One region of the Alkaliphilus sp. B6464 genome, then DNA from elsewhere that is predicted to be linked to it. Evidence: riboswitches for the same ligand, from Rfam matches in the RefSeq annotation. Region 1 holds a riboswitch; the other holds the start of a gene.

Region 1 (6,152 bases):
CCCTGTACCAACTACATAATACACATTTGGCTTATTTTTAATTCTCGCTGTAAAAGCTTCTACAGTATCAACTTTAGCTTTCATAGTAGAAACTAAAGCCCTAGCTTCATAGTTTTTCCCTACAATAGCACCCATTTTTAAAGTATAATCATACATTTCATCTAATGTATTAGGAGAATTCTTAGCTACTACATTAATTCCTGCCTTTTCAAATTGCTTTAATACTTCCTCTTTATAGTGGGTACCTGCAATAACTAAGTCTGCTCCTATAGAAACAACAACCTCTGTGCTAGGATCTTTCATAGTTCCAACATCTTTAATTGACTTTGCTGCTACTGGATATGTACAATATTGAGTTCTACCTTTAATCATATTTTCTGCACCTATTGCAAATAATGTTTCTGTTACACTTGGTGCTAAAGATACTATAGTTTTCGGCGCCTTAGTTACTGTATATTTCTTTCCTTCACCTTCAAAGGTTATAGGATAGGTTATTTCTTTAGTTTTAATAGCACTAATCCCTCTTGTATTATTATCCCACTTAATCTCATAACCAAGGGTTTCCATAATAAAACGTAGAGGAAGATATACTTCCTGTCCTTTTTTATAGGTTTTTGCATCTAAAGTCATTGGAACTCCATTTACTTTAATACGGTTTGTATCTATAGTAAACTCAAAAGTAACTTGGTTATTTTTAACTGTAGCAACATTATTTTTAACAGAAATATTCAGTCCTAATGTATTAAGACTTTTACCTGCAATATAGGTTCTTCCATTTAGGTTCTCCATAACAACAGACTTTTTACTTCCAGCCACTGTAAAATTACTTGCCGAAGCAAAACTTAAACTAGTAAGTAGCATAACTAGCATTAAAGTAAATGATGTAATTCTTAATATTTTTTTCATTAATTTTCCTCCTAAAATATTCAAATCTAAATCAAGTTATACAAACTATGTATTAATTTTTCATTTTCTTCTCTACCTCTTACGGCAAGACGTATAAATTGATCGTTTAATCCTTTAAAATCGGTACATGTTCTAATATATATACCATAATTCAGTAGAGTACTTTTTACATTCTCCCCAGAAGAATTCTTTAGTTTACACAGAAAAAAGTTTCCTTCACTAGGAAAAACATCTATATTATTAATCGAAGATAATCCATTTAATAAAAAGTTTTTTTCTTCTTCGTACCATTTCTGTGTACGATTAAAATAATCATTATCCATAAGTAAAATATCTACTGCCTTTAGGGCCAAACTATTAATAGTCCATGGCTCTTTTATATAGTTAAGTTCTTTAATAATATCTGTGTCTCCAAGTCCATATCCTAGTCTTAGACCAGGTATTCCATAAGTTTTAGTCATAGATCTTAAAATAAAAATTGGATACTCTTCTACAAAGCTACTTAAAGAAATTTTTTCAGTAAAATCTATAAAGGACTCATCTACAAATAGATAGCAATTTTTCTTCTTAATAACTTCCAATAGTGGCATAAGCTCCTCTGGCTCATAAAATACACCTGTTGGATTGTTTGGGTTACAAAGTACCACTACTTGGGGATTTAGATTTTCTATACTCGCTAATAGTTCTGGCATATCTATACGAAATCCAGCCTTTTCATGTGTATAAAAATGAAAAATACTACTACCTGAAACTTGAAAAGCCCTTTCATACTCTGTAAAAGTTGGCTGTATCAACAAAACTTTAGATGCCTTTATAGCTCTAGCAAATAGATAAATAAGCTCCGTCGCACCATTTCCCAAAATTATTTTATCAGCTTCCTTGTCCAAATACTTAGACAAAGTTTCTTTAGCTGTTTTACCATCTATTTCCGGATACCGTATTAACATTGGTAGCTCCTTTTCTAGCTCTTTCATAAGCTTAGATGGTACCCCTAAAGGATTAATATTTACACTAAAGTCTATTACTTCTCTTTGTTTGTGACCAAAATATCCCCCATGCTTATTCAATTTTCTGACTCCCCTTCTATACTATGTTTAGCTTTAAATATTCATTAAAATAAATCCTACTACCATTAAAAACTCTGCACCATACATAATTTTAATAGTATTAATTATATGTTTCGCTGTTAAAGGAGTATCTTCATCGCCTATAGTTGGTTTATATACTCTTTGACCAAAGTATGTATTAGTTCCTCCAAGCTGTATTTTAAGTAGTCCTGCTACAGCCGACTCTGGATAGCCACAATTTGGACTTTTATGGTTTCTTCTATCTCTTATTAGAATTTTAAAGCCTTGCTTAACATTGTAGCCTAGTAATCCTCCCGCTAAGACCATAAAAAGACTACCTATACGAGCAGGAATATAATTTGCTATGTCATCTAGTTTTGCAGATGCATAGCCTATTTCTATATAAGGCTCCTGTAAATATCCAACCATAGAGTCTAAAGTATTTATTACTTTATAGCCCAGAGCAAACTGTACTGGAACTCCGAAGTAAAATCCAATGCCCATGTAAAATAGCGGAGCTAGTACTCCATCGATGGTGTTTTCTGCCACTGTTTCAACAACACCTCTTATTACTTCTTCAAAGTCTAATTGGGAAGTATCTCTTCCAACTAAATAGGATAGCATTTTTCGACTTTTTTCTATATCTTTTTCATACACTGCCTTGTGTACCTTTTTTGCCTCCACATCTAAACATTTAGCAGCTATAGAAGTGTAGAGTAAATATATCATAATTATGGTTTCAAATAATGGATGTATAAGCTGAGTTACTTTAAGTATTAATGTAGACACAGTCAAAACGGTAGCTAAAGATAGTAAAGCTAATATAAATCCTCCCAGCTTTAAATTTAATCCGCTTTTTCTGATGATTTTTTCATATCTACTTATGCTCAATCCTATCCACCTAATTGGATGAGGCCAATTTGGTGGATCACCTAATACAAAGTCTAATGCGACTACAATTAGTAACAAAATGCTATTGTCCATTATTAATCCCCATAATACTTCTAATATTTTCTATATCAATATTCTCTCTAACAGTAGTAGCCAGCTTATCATATTCTAATTCCTTTATTTTTTTATAATCTTCTGCACTGGATTTCTCTTTAATATCTTTTCTTCTACCGGCTTCCTCAGGATCAACCAAGCTATCTTCGTCTTCAATATTAATTTCAAAGTATGGAATTACACCTAAGCAGGGCTTGTTCACCAAATCCTCTAGCATTTTTATGCCTGGTTTTAAAATCTCCAAATCTCCTCTAAATTTGTTTATAATAAATCCTTTTATTCTATTTCGTTCTTCTTCATTAAGGAGCATAATAGTTCCATATATAGAAGCAAAAATACCTCCCCTATCAATATCCCCGATAAGAATAACAGGAGCATCTACTAAGTTTGCTAACCCCATATTTACAATATCATTTTTACTTAAATTAATTTCTGCTGGACTTCCTGCACCTTCAATTACTAAAATATCAAATTTACTACTTAAAACATCATATGCATTCTTTATTACCTTTTTTAGTTCTATCTTTTTCTCTTGGTAAAGTGAAGCTGGCATATTACTAGTTAAAACTCCATTTATTATTACTTGGCTTTTTCTGTCACTGGTGGGCTTTAATAAGATAGGGTTCATTTCTACTGTAACCTCAATTCCAGCCGCTTCTGCCTGTATAGCTTGGGAACCTGCAATCTCTTTACCATCTTTAGTTATAAATGAATTAGATGTCATATTTTGAGATTTAAAAGGTGCTACTGAAAAACCATCTTGCTTAAAAATTCTACATAGTGCAGCAGTTAGTATTGTTTTACCAACTGAAGAGGATGTTCCCTGAAGCATAATATTTTTAGCCAATTTGACACCTCCTTTAGGATTTTATTTTTCTTTTGTCTTGGAAAACAAAAAAACACATAGAGTGTCTATGTGTTGAATTCATCAGATAAGATAAAGTTAGATATGATTATATGATGAACCTTCCATACTTCCCTCCGAAGCTGTGATTCTTTCCTTTTCAAGGCAGGTCTCCTGACTTACAGATCTATTTACTATCTTCCCTTCCCAGTTTCCCAGTGGATACGAAGATTTCATACCTGCTCACAGTAGCGGGGGCTGTAGAGGATTTCAACCTCTTTCCCTTTTAACTTTATAAACAAAGCACCTTGAAATTATTTAATTTTATATTATAAACTTATTATAGTTTAGTTACAATATCATTGTCAACCTAGTAATAGGTTTCTTAATTTGTGCAACTCACACAACTTTCCATTTATATTACCACCTACAATTATTATAGCACCAACTTCTGATATGCCCCTACCATATCCTGTAACAATTGCAGAAAAGATCACATTTATTCGATAGCTAACTCCAATATTTTTTCTTCCTCATAATTAGATATATTTTTTTGATTTGGCTTTGTAATCAGATATGCTATAGTTATAGACCCTACACCACCAACAACTTTGCTTACAATAAAAGGTGTAAGCATAGACTTATCTATTCCTGCAACAAATCCCAGTTGTCCACCTAATACAAAGGCTCCACCTACGGCAAAGGCCGAAACCATTACCTTTCCTCTTTCGTGCATATCGTGCATATTAGCAAACCCCGGTATATTGTTTGCCAAGCTCATAATTAAAGCTGTGGTAGCCTTATCACATATACCCAAAGCATTACCCATTTTTGCTAAAGGCTTTTTAAATACATTGGTCATAACAAGTACCATAGGATAAGCACCAGCTAAAATAATAGAAATACTTCCAACAATTTTAAGTCCTTCCTCAAAAGGCTCCATAGCCGTTATTATTATTTTTCCTGTTACATTTTGTATAATTGAAATTACAAGACCTAATGTCCCTAAGGTTACAATTGACTTGCTAAACCAATAAAATCCTGTAATCATTTTTTGAGGCCATTTACTTAAGCCTATACCTAAAATAAGTGCAATAAAAATAATAGGCAGAAGATTTTTAACTAATATTCCTATTGGTAAGCCCATAGATATGCCCCCTGCAAATCCACTAATAGGAACAGTTAAAAGTCCTGCTAATATTCCCTTTGTAAAATAAGGATAATCTTGTTTTTGAATAAGTCCGGCCCCTATTGGTATAGTAAAAATAACAGCTGTGCCTAAACTAGAAGATAATATTAAACCTGCGAAAAGACCAATTTCCTGATTTTCAGCCATTTTTATCGCAGAAAGATATCCTCCCATATCAGAAGCTAAAATAGATGCAGGAAATATTGCAGGATCTGCCCCTAAAAAAGAAAATACAGGTCCTACTATTTTTTCTAAGCTTGTAGATAATAGAGGTGCTATGGAGTAAATTCCTATAATTGATAAGGCTAAATTCCCCATTGCCATAAACCCTTCTTCAAACTTTTGCCCAAGCCCTAATTTATATCCAAATACCCTATCCAATGCTCCTAATCCCATAAAAACCATAAGAATATATAGTATTATATCATTCATTTTAGACTTATGCCCCTTCTATATATGTTCTTAATTTTTGCACATTTTAACCTTCCTTTACATCGTACAACAGGGCTATTTAAATTGTCAATCTTTTCATTAGTTATATAACTTAACCTTTAGATGCACTATGGGTTTTCCCTTAATAATGACTTAGTTTATTTTTACTTTTAAATTCTATATGAATCTTTCTAAGAGTATAATGGATTATATGATTTTATTAAGAAGGTGATTTATTATGTTTAACAAAACAATTTTTCTAGTTATTAAAGTTAATAAAAAAATTGTAACAGCAATTATTGTATTTATATTACTATTAATTCTTATTCCTCTTTTTATTTCAAACAATCCTATTGCTGTATTTAATACCAACAGAAAAATTATAGTGGTAGATCCAGGACATGGCGGCATAGATGGAGGATCTAGTAGCGCGGGTCTGTTAGAAAAAACTGTAAACTTACAGGTTTCTTTGAAACTAAGAAAGATACTAAAGGATAAGGGTATAAATGTTGTTATGACAAGAAATTCTGATGTATCATTGGAGTCTAAAAGCAATTTAAAGTCTTCAAGATATAATAGAGACCTACATGCTAGGAGAACAATTATAGATAGTAATAATTCTACAGCCTTCGTAAGTGTCCATATGGATTCATATAAAAAGTCCAGTGTAAGAGGTGTTAGAATATTCTATTACTCCGAATCAGAGGAA
Region 2 (6,152 bases), 1.5 Mb from region 1:
TAGTAGAACAGTTCCAACTTTAGGCATTAAAGTTGATGCTAAATTTTTTAATAATGTTGATTTTCCTGAACCATTAGGTCCTATCATTGTTATAATACTGCCTTTTGTAATCTTTAAATTAATATCATTTAAGATTACCCTTTCATCGTAAAGAAATACTAAGTCCTTTGTTTCAATACATTTTCCCATACAATAACCACCTATATTGTTCGTTTTGTTTTCCTAAGCAAGTAAATAAAAAAAGGCCCTCCTGCTAAAGCAGTAATAATACCAACAGGCACTTCAGTAGGTGCAATAATCGTTCTTGATAAAGTATCTGCAACAATTAAAAATATTCCTCCTACTAGTCCACTAGCAGGTATAAGTATACGATGGTCTGGACCCATAAGTAAACGAACCATATGAGGCACAATAAGACCTACAAAACCGATTATTCCGCTAACAGAAACTAAAAAAGCTGTTATTAATACACTGGTAATTAAAATTACTTTTTTAACCTTTTCTGTTTCAACTCCCATGTTCTGTGCACTATCTTCACCTAATAACATAATATTTAAGTCCTTTGAAAAAATATATATTATGATACTACCCAATAAAACTGGTATTATAGCTATTTGTACATGACTCCATCCTCTTCCTGAAAAACTTCCCATTGTCCAAAAAATAATTGTACTTACATCTCTTGTTGAAATTGTCATTATAAAGGACATTATAGCAGTAAAAAACTGCCCTGTAGCAATTCCTGCTAATAATAATGTAGTTACTGGTACTTTTCCCTTTATTCTAGCCATATTATATACAATTAATGTAGCTAACAAAGCGCCTGCAAACGCAAATATAGATACAATTCCTATACCAAAAAACATTTTATTTAACTTTAGCAAAATAGCTATAGAAGCCCCTAAAGCTGCTCCTGAAGAAGTACCTACTATAAAAGGATCAGCCATAGGATTCTTTAACATTCCTTGAAAAGCTACGCCTACAATTGATAATCCATATCCAACTAGAAAAGAAAGTAATACTCTTGGTAGTCGAATGTTTTGTATAATTGCAATATGAGATTTTTGTATATTTGAAACATCAATATAATCTCCTACTATGGGAATGGTTTTTAAAATGATTTTTATGCTATCAATAATAGTTACATTAGCCACTCCAATAACTAAGGATATAGATATTGTTATCATCAATGTCATTAGTAGTAGTGGAAATATTTTTAGATAATTGTGCTTTTCCATAGACAGTCTGCCTCCATATATATTCCCATTAAAATAGCTAGAATATATTATTAAAATACTTCTGGATGTATAGCCTTTGCAAATAACTCTAAGGCCTCAATTGTTCTAACACCTGGTCTTGATACTATATTAGGATCTAATAACTCTATTTTATCATTTTTAACGGCAGTAATAACATCATAACCTGGTCTAGATTTTATTATATTTTTTAATTCTTTCATTTGCTCAGGATTTAAAGTGAAGTTTTCAGCAGTATGAGCTGGTGCTATATAAATCTCAGGATCTTTTTCCACCATAGCTTCAACACTATATTGAGGATAAGCTCCATCCCCATCAGCTGCAATATTTTCTCCACCAGCTAAAGTAATTAACTCATTTATGAATGACCCTTCACCAGCTGTCATTAAAGGCTCGTCCCAAACTTGATAAAACACTCTTGCTTTCTTCTCATTCTTAGCTTTATCAACAATATTATCTCTTTTTTCCTGCATTTCATTTACTATTTGTTCCGATTCTTCTTCTACACCCATTACTTCACCTAATTGTAATATGGTATTAAAAATTTCATCGATTGTTTCAGGCGAATATAACATTACCGCTATTCCACTTGCCTTTATTTGTTCTATAGACTCAGGAAGGGCTTCGTTATATAGGAATACTACATCTGGATTTAACTCTAATATTTTCTCTACATTTATTGCAAAGGCATTACCTACCTTTTCTTTCTCTAGGGCTTCTATAGGATAATCACAAAAATCCGATACTCCTACAATTTTATCCTCTAATCCTAAAGCAAATAGAATTTCTGTTTGACTAGGCGCAATCGAAACGACTCTTTCTGGTTGCTTCTCTATTGTTACAGAATTTCCAAATCCATCTACAATATCCATAGGATAGGCTGTATTCCCTATATTGTTACCTACATCCCCCTGTAAATTCTCCTTTTGTTCTTTGACACAACCAAATAGCAAGGTTGTTAATAGCATTAATACTACTAAAAATATAGTTGCTTTTGATTTTCTCATAAAAACATCCTCCTCCTATAGTTTCTTACTTCCATTTTAAATATAAAAAATCCCTCACCAAATGGTAAAGGATTTTAAACACACTAACCGTTCACCTATCCCTCCGAAGGCTGCATATGCTAAAACTTGGTAGGTCTCCTGACTCGTGAATCACTTTACTTCAGCACCTTCCCGGTCAAGACCAGTGGTATATTGCTGTTTCATCATCACTTACAGTAGCGGGGGCTGTAATGGATTTTCACCATTTTCCCTTTTAAGCTCAATTGAGCACCGTCAATATTTAGATCGCCTTAATGATATCAAAAAAGAGGAATATTTTCAATTCTTTTTTATGCTATACTTCTTTTGTTAATCTCATACCTTAAAGGAAAAATACATTCTACCCGTTTCTTCTTTTCGTACATCTGTCTCTGTTAATTCTTCTTCTATCATAGATCCTATTACAAAAATATTATGATCTTCTTTATATTTGCCAGATGTTTCTAAAATATATTCACCACTAGGTACGTGTTTTAACATGATCCACAAATAATCTTTTCCAAACTCTTGGCAAATATGCTCATACTCTGTAATAAATTTTCCATCTATAAATTTACCGATTATATCTCTTCCCTTTTTCAGTTCTATATTAATATATTTTTTTAATATTATCCCTAATGGATATACTTTAGGCTCTACAGAACCTTTGTTAAATAATGAACGATCTAAATTATATATGTCTGCAAGATATTCCATAGAGCTTAATAAAATTTCACTATGGCTTCCTTCCATTATAAATGTTTCTGCATTATCTATAGTTGCACTATTAACGGTTACTGTCCCATCTCCTTCTTTTGTTTTCAATGATCCTATAACATATGCTTTTTTATATTTAAATAATAATTCTGTATCTAGTAATAGGACTTTGTCTGTTTCCTTGTTAGTCCCAACAAAACAATATAGATTTTTAACTCGATTATTTAATGTATCTATATTTTTATTTAGCTCATTTAATAAATAATTATTATAAAGTGTATATTTTCTCGGAATATAGTGGTAATCATTATCAATTTTACAGCATAATATTTTTCCATAATCATCTGTAGGTATTAAATCTCTTAATCCTGGAAAATTCTCATGTAATTTTTCAATGTTCTCTGTCCCCAAAGGTATATCTAGTATCTTAGTAAGTAGCCAAATGTATCCTCTGCGTATAATGTCAAATAGTTCTTTTTCGGTATCTGTTTTCTTCATTAGTTTTCCAGTTCCCCACAAATGATAGGCTTCAATGTTTCCCTTATTAGGAGTTCCAAAACATATTAAACTTCTAACATTATAGGAGTATTCTATACTTTGAATATAAGTACGAGCTACCACTCCACCCATACTATGACATAATAAATCAACTTTTTGATTAGGATGCTTTTCTTTTACCCGTAATATTAAAGGTTGTAAAAACTCCTTTACTATTTCCCTACAGCTTTTTCGCCAATCATAATAACAAACAAATAAATTCTCATTTAATTTATATCCTAATTTCTCTAATTCTTTTAGAAATGGTTTATAGAACCAACCTGCCACACCAAAACCCCACTCAATTTGACATCCTAACATCTCTCCGCCAATAGATCCCATTAAACCAGGAATAAAAATAATTGGATTTAGTTTAGTAACTTCCATTGTCTTCCCCCTTCTCTTTTCATTATCTCAATTATATTTATCCGATAGATACTAATTCTATGACCCTAAATTGCAAAAAATAAAAGTGGTATTATTCTACCACCTTTTCACCTTCAACTTTTATTCCTTCAATATTCAGCAATTTTTCTTTAATATGCAGTCCACCACCGTAACCTACTAACTTTTTATTAGTCCCTATTACTCTATGACATGGAATAATAATAGGAATTCTATTTTTATTATTCGCCCCTCCAACAGCTCTTACGGCCTTAGGATTATCAATACTATAGGCCAAATCTTTATATGTTATAGTTTGACCATAGGGTATATCTAATAATGCATTCCATACTTTTCTTTGAAAATCGGTCCCCACCATATAAAGTGGAATCGTAAATTCTGTTCTCTTACCCTCAAAATATTCGTATAACTGATTTATGTATATTGCATTTTCCTCTTTATCATACAAAAGTTGATGCATAGGAAAATCTTTTTTTATACTTCTAATAAAATCCTCTTCACTTTGATCAATGCCAATTGATACAAGTCCTTCATTCAAAGATGCGACATAAAGAACTATATTATTGACTACTATTTTACTATAATAAATAATAGCTTTAGTTAGCTTCATCTTTTTCATGACCATATTGCTCCCTTGCTAATCTCCATTGTTCTCTAGCTTTCAATTGAATATGTCGTTTTGTTTTAATATCGGGGTGATCTAGTGCTACACTATACCATTTAATAGCTTCTCTTTGTCTTCCAAGCCTTCTATTTAATTCACCATTTAAATATGCCAAAGTTACTTCATCCAGACCTGCTGCATCTAATCTTTCTGTTTGATAGGCATTTTGGAAGAAATTTAGTGCATAATTTAAAAATTCTTCTTCTTTTGGACTTTTAGCTTCTCTATATAGCCATGCCAACCTCAAACATATTCCACCAGTGTATGCCTTCGACTTTTTTAATATTTGAGCAACTAACAATGCCATTTTATAACTTTCTTCCGCTTCGTGAAAGGTACGCACTCCGCTGAAACTCCGCTCATTCCATTTAACTCCTATCGATTGCTGTAATATTGTAGCCTGATTTTTATTAATATTTTCAAATTCTTTTTCTGTAGAACTATATCCACATTTAGGACATACCCAAATATAATAATAATTTGGATTTATATTTTTATAAATAACATTAAAATCATCTTCTCGATTTTCTATCCTAAGTGACCGAGTCCTCACCTTTTTTGTAGTAAATTGGTTTTTACATATCGGACAAGTACAATCTTTATCGTATAGTAAGTTCTCTACTTCCATCTTGAAACTACCTCCCTCTAAAGTTAATTATATTATAGCAAATTTGATTATAATTAACTATGGGACAATCACATAGTTTTTGAGATAAATAAAATATTATTGTTTTATTCCTTCTATAACAATACCAGCTCTAGGTGGATAGTAATCTTTAGAAATCACTTCTTTTTTTAACTCATTACCATCTTGCAAATACACTTTATATGTAACTACACGATAACCTTTTTTGCCAGCTTTATTAATTCTTCTTTCTCCAACATCCATATTAGGATCCTTTTTTACTTCCATTTCGGGTTTGACTACTTCAATGATTTCGGATTCTAAATCTATAGACATATTATTAGTTTTCTTGCTATATAGTTTTACATGTACTTGCTCTTCCTTAATATAACTTTCAATGTAAATAGGATAATCCTTATTGTTTCTAAACTTAAAGTCTATGTAGCCATAGGCAACAGTTGCATCTTGCCCAATGGGAACATACCCTACAGGCCGACCATGATTTCTTCTTGATGTTACTTCTACATCTGACCTAAGAGTCGCTTGATATAATGTTGTAGATACTTGACAAATGCCACCACCAATTCCTGGCACCAACTCACCGTTAACTATAACTGGTGCTTCCTTGTAGCCTTCTTCTGCACTTCTTGGTCCTGTACTCTCGTTAAATGAAAATTCATCTCCTGGCATTAATAACATATTATTAATACTATTCACCGCAAGTTTGATATTTTCTGATCTACCCTTTTCTTGACTATTAAAAGTAGTCACATATTCACCGATTAAATCTTGAATAGTGCTTAAATCTTCTTCTATAATTTCTGGGGTAGTATTTTTAACCGGTATATGGATTGTATCATTGTTAAAATTCCCTATGGCACCCACTATACTCTCCCTTAAAGCATTCTCATCTACTTCTACTC

Evidence for each region. Region 1 has a riboswitch for cobalamin ahead of HYG84_RS08805 (cobyric acid synthase). Riboswitches for the same ligand answer to the same signal wherever they lie in the genome.
Region 2: linked by a shared signal. The riboswitch ahead of HYG84_RS16905 (ABC transporter substrate-binding protein) and the one ahead of HYG84_RS08805 (cobyric acid synthase) in region 1 are both predicted to bind cobalamin.

The regions. Positions count from the first base shown of each region.
Region 1 is NZ_CP058557.1:1,808,606-1,814,757, reverse strand. It holds gene HYG84_RS08820 (helical backbone metal receptor) at 1-906, opposite strand, end outside; gene cobD (threonine-phosphate decarboxylase CobD) at 933-1,973, opposite strand; gene cbiB (adenosylcobinamide-phosphate synthase CbiB) at 2,007-2,957, opposite strand; gene HYG84_RS08805 (cobyric acid synthase) at 2,947-3,825, opposite strand; cobalamin riboswitch at 3,970-4,148, opposite strand; gene HYG84_RS20520 (hypothetical protein) at 4,188-4,319, opposite strand; gene eutH (ethanolamine utilization protein EutH) at 4,322-5,443, opposite strand; gene HYG84_RS08790 (N-acetylmuramoyl-L-alanine amidase family protein) at 5,682-6,152, shown strand, end outside.
Region 2 is NZ_CP058557.1:3,322,883-3,329,034, forward strand. It holds gene HYG84_RS16895 (heme ABC transporter ATP-binding protein) at 1-189, opposite strand, end outside; gene HYG84_RS16900 (FecCD family ABC transporter permease) at 201-1,238, opposite strand; gene HYG84_RS16905 (ABC transporter substrate-binding protein) at 1,289-2,263, opposite strand; cobalamin riboswitch at 2,375-2,548, opposite strand; gene HYG84_RS16910 (lipase family alpha/beta hydrolase) at 2,618-3,922, opposite strand; gene HYG84_RS16915 (methylated-DNA--[protein]-cysteine S-methyltransferase) at 4,014-4,559, opposite strand; gene HYG84_RS16920 (DUF2225 domain-containing protein) at 4,537-5,232, opposite strand; gene HYG84_RS16925 (VanW family protein) at 5,329-6,152, opposite strand, start outside.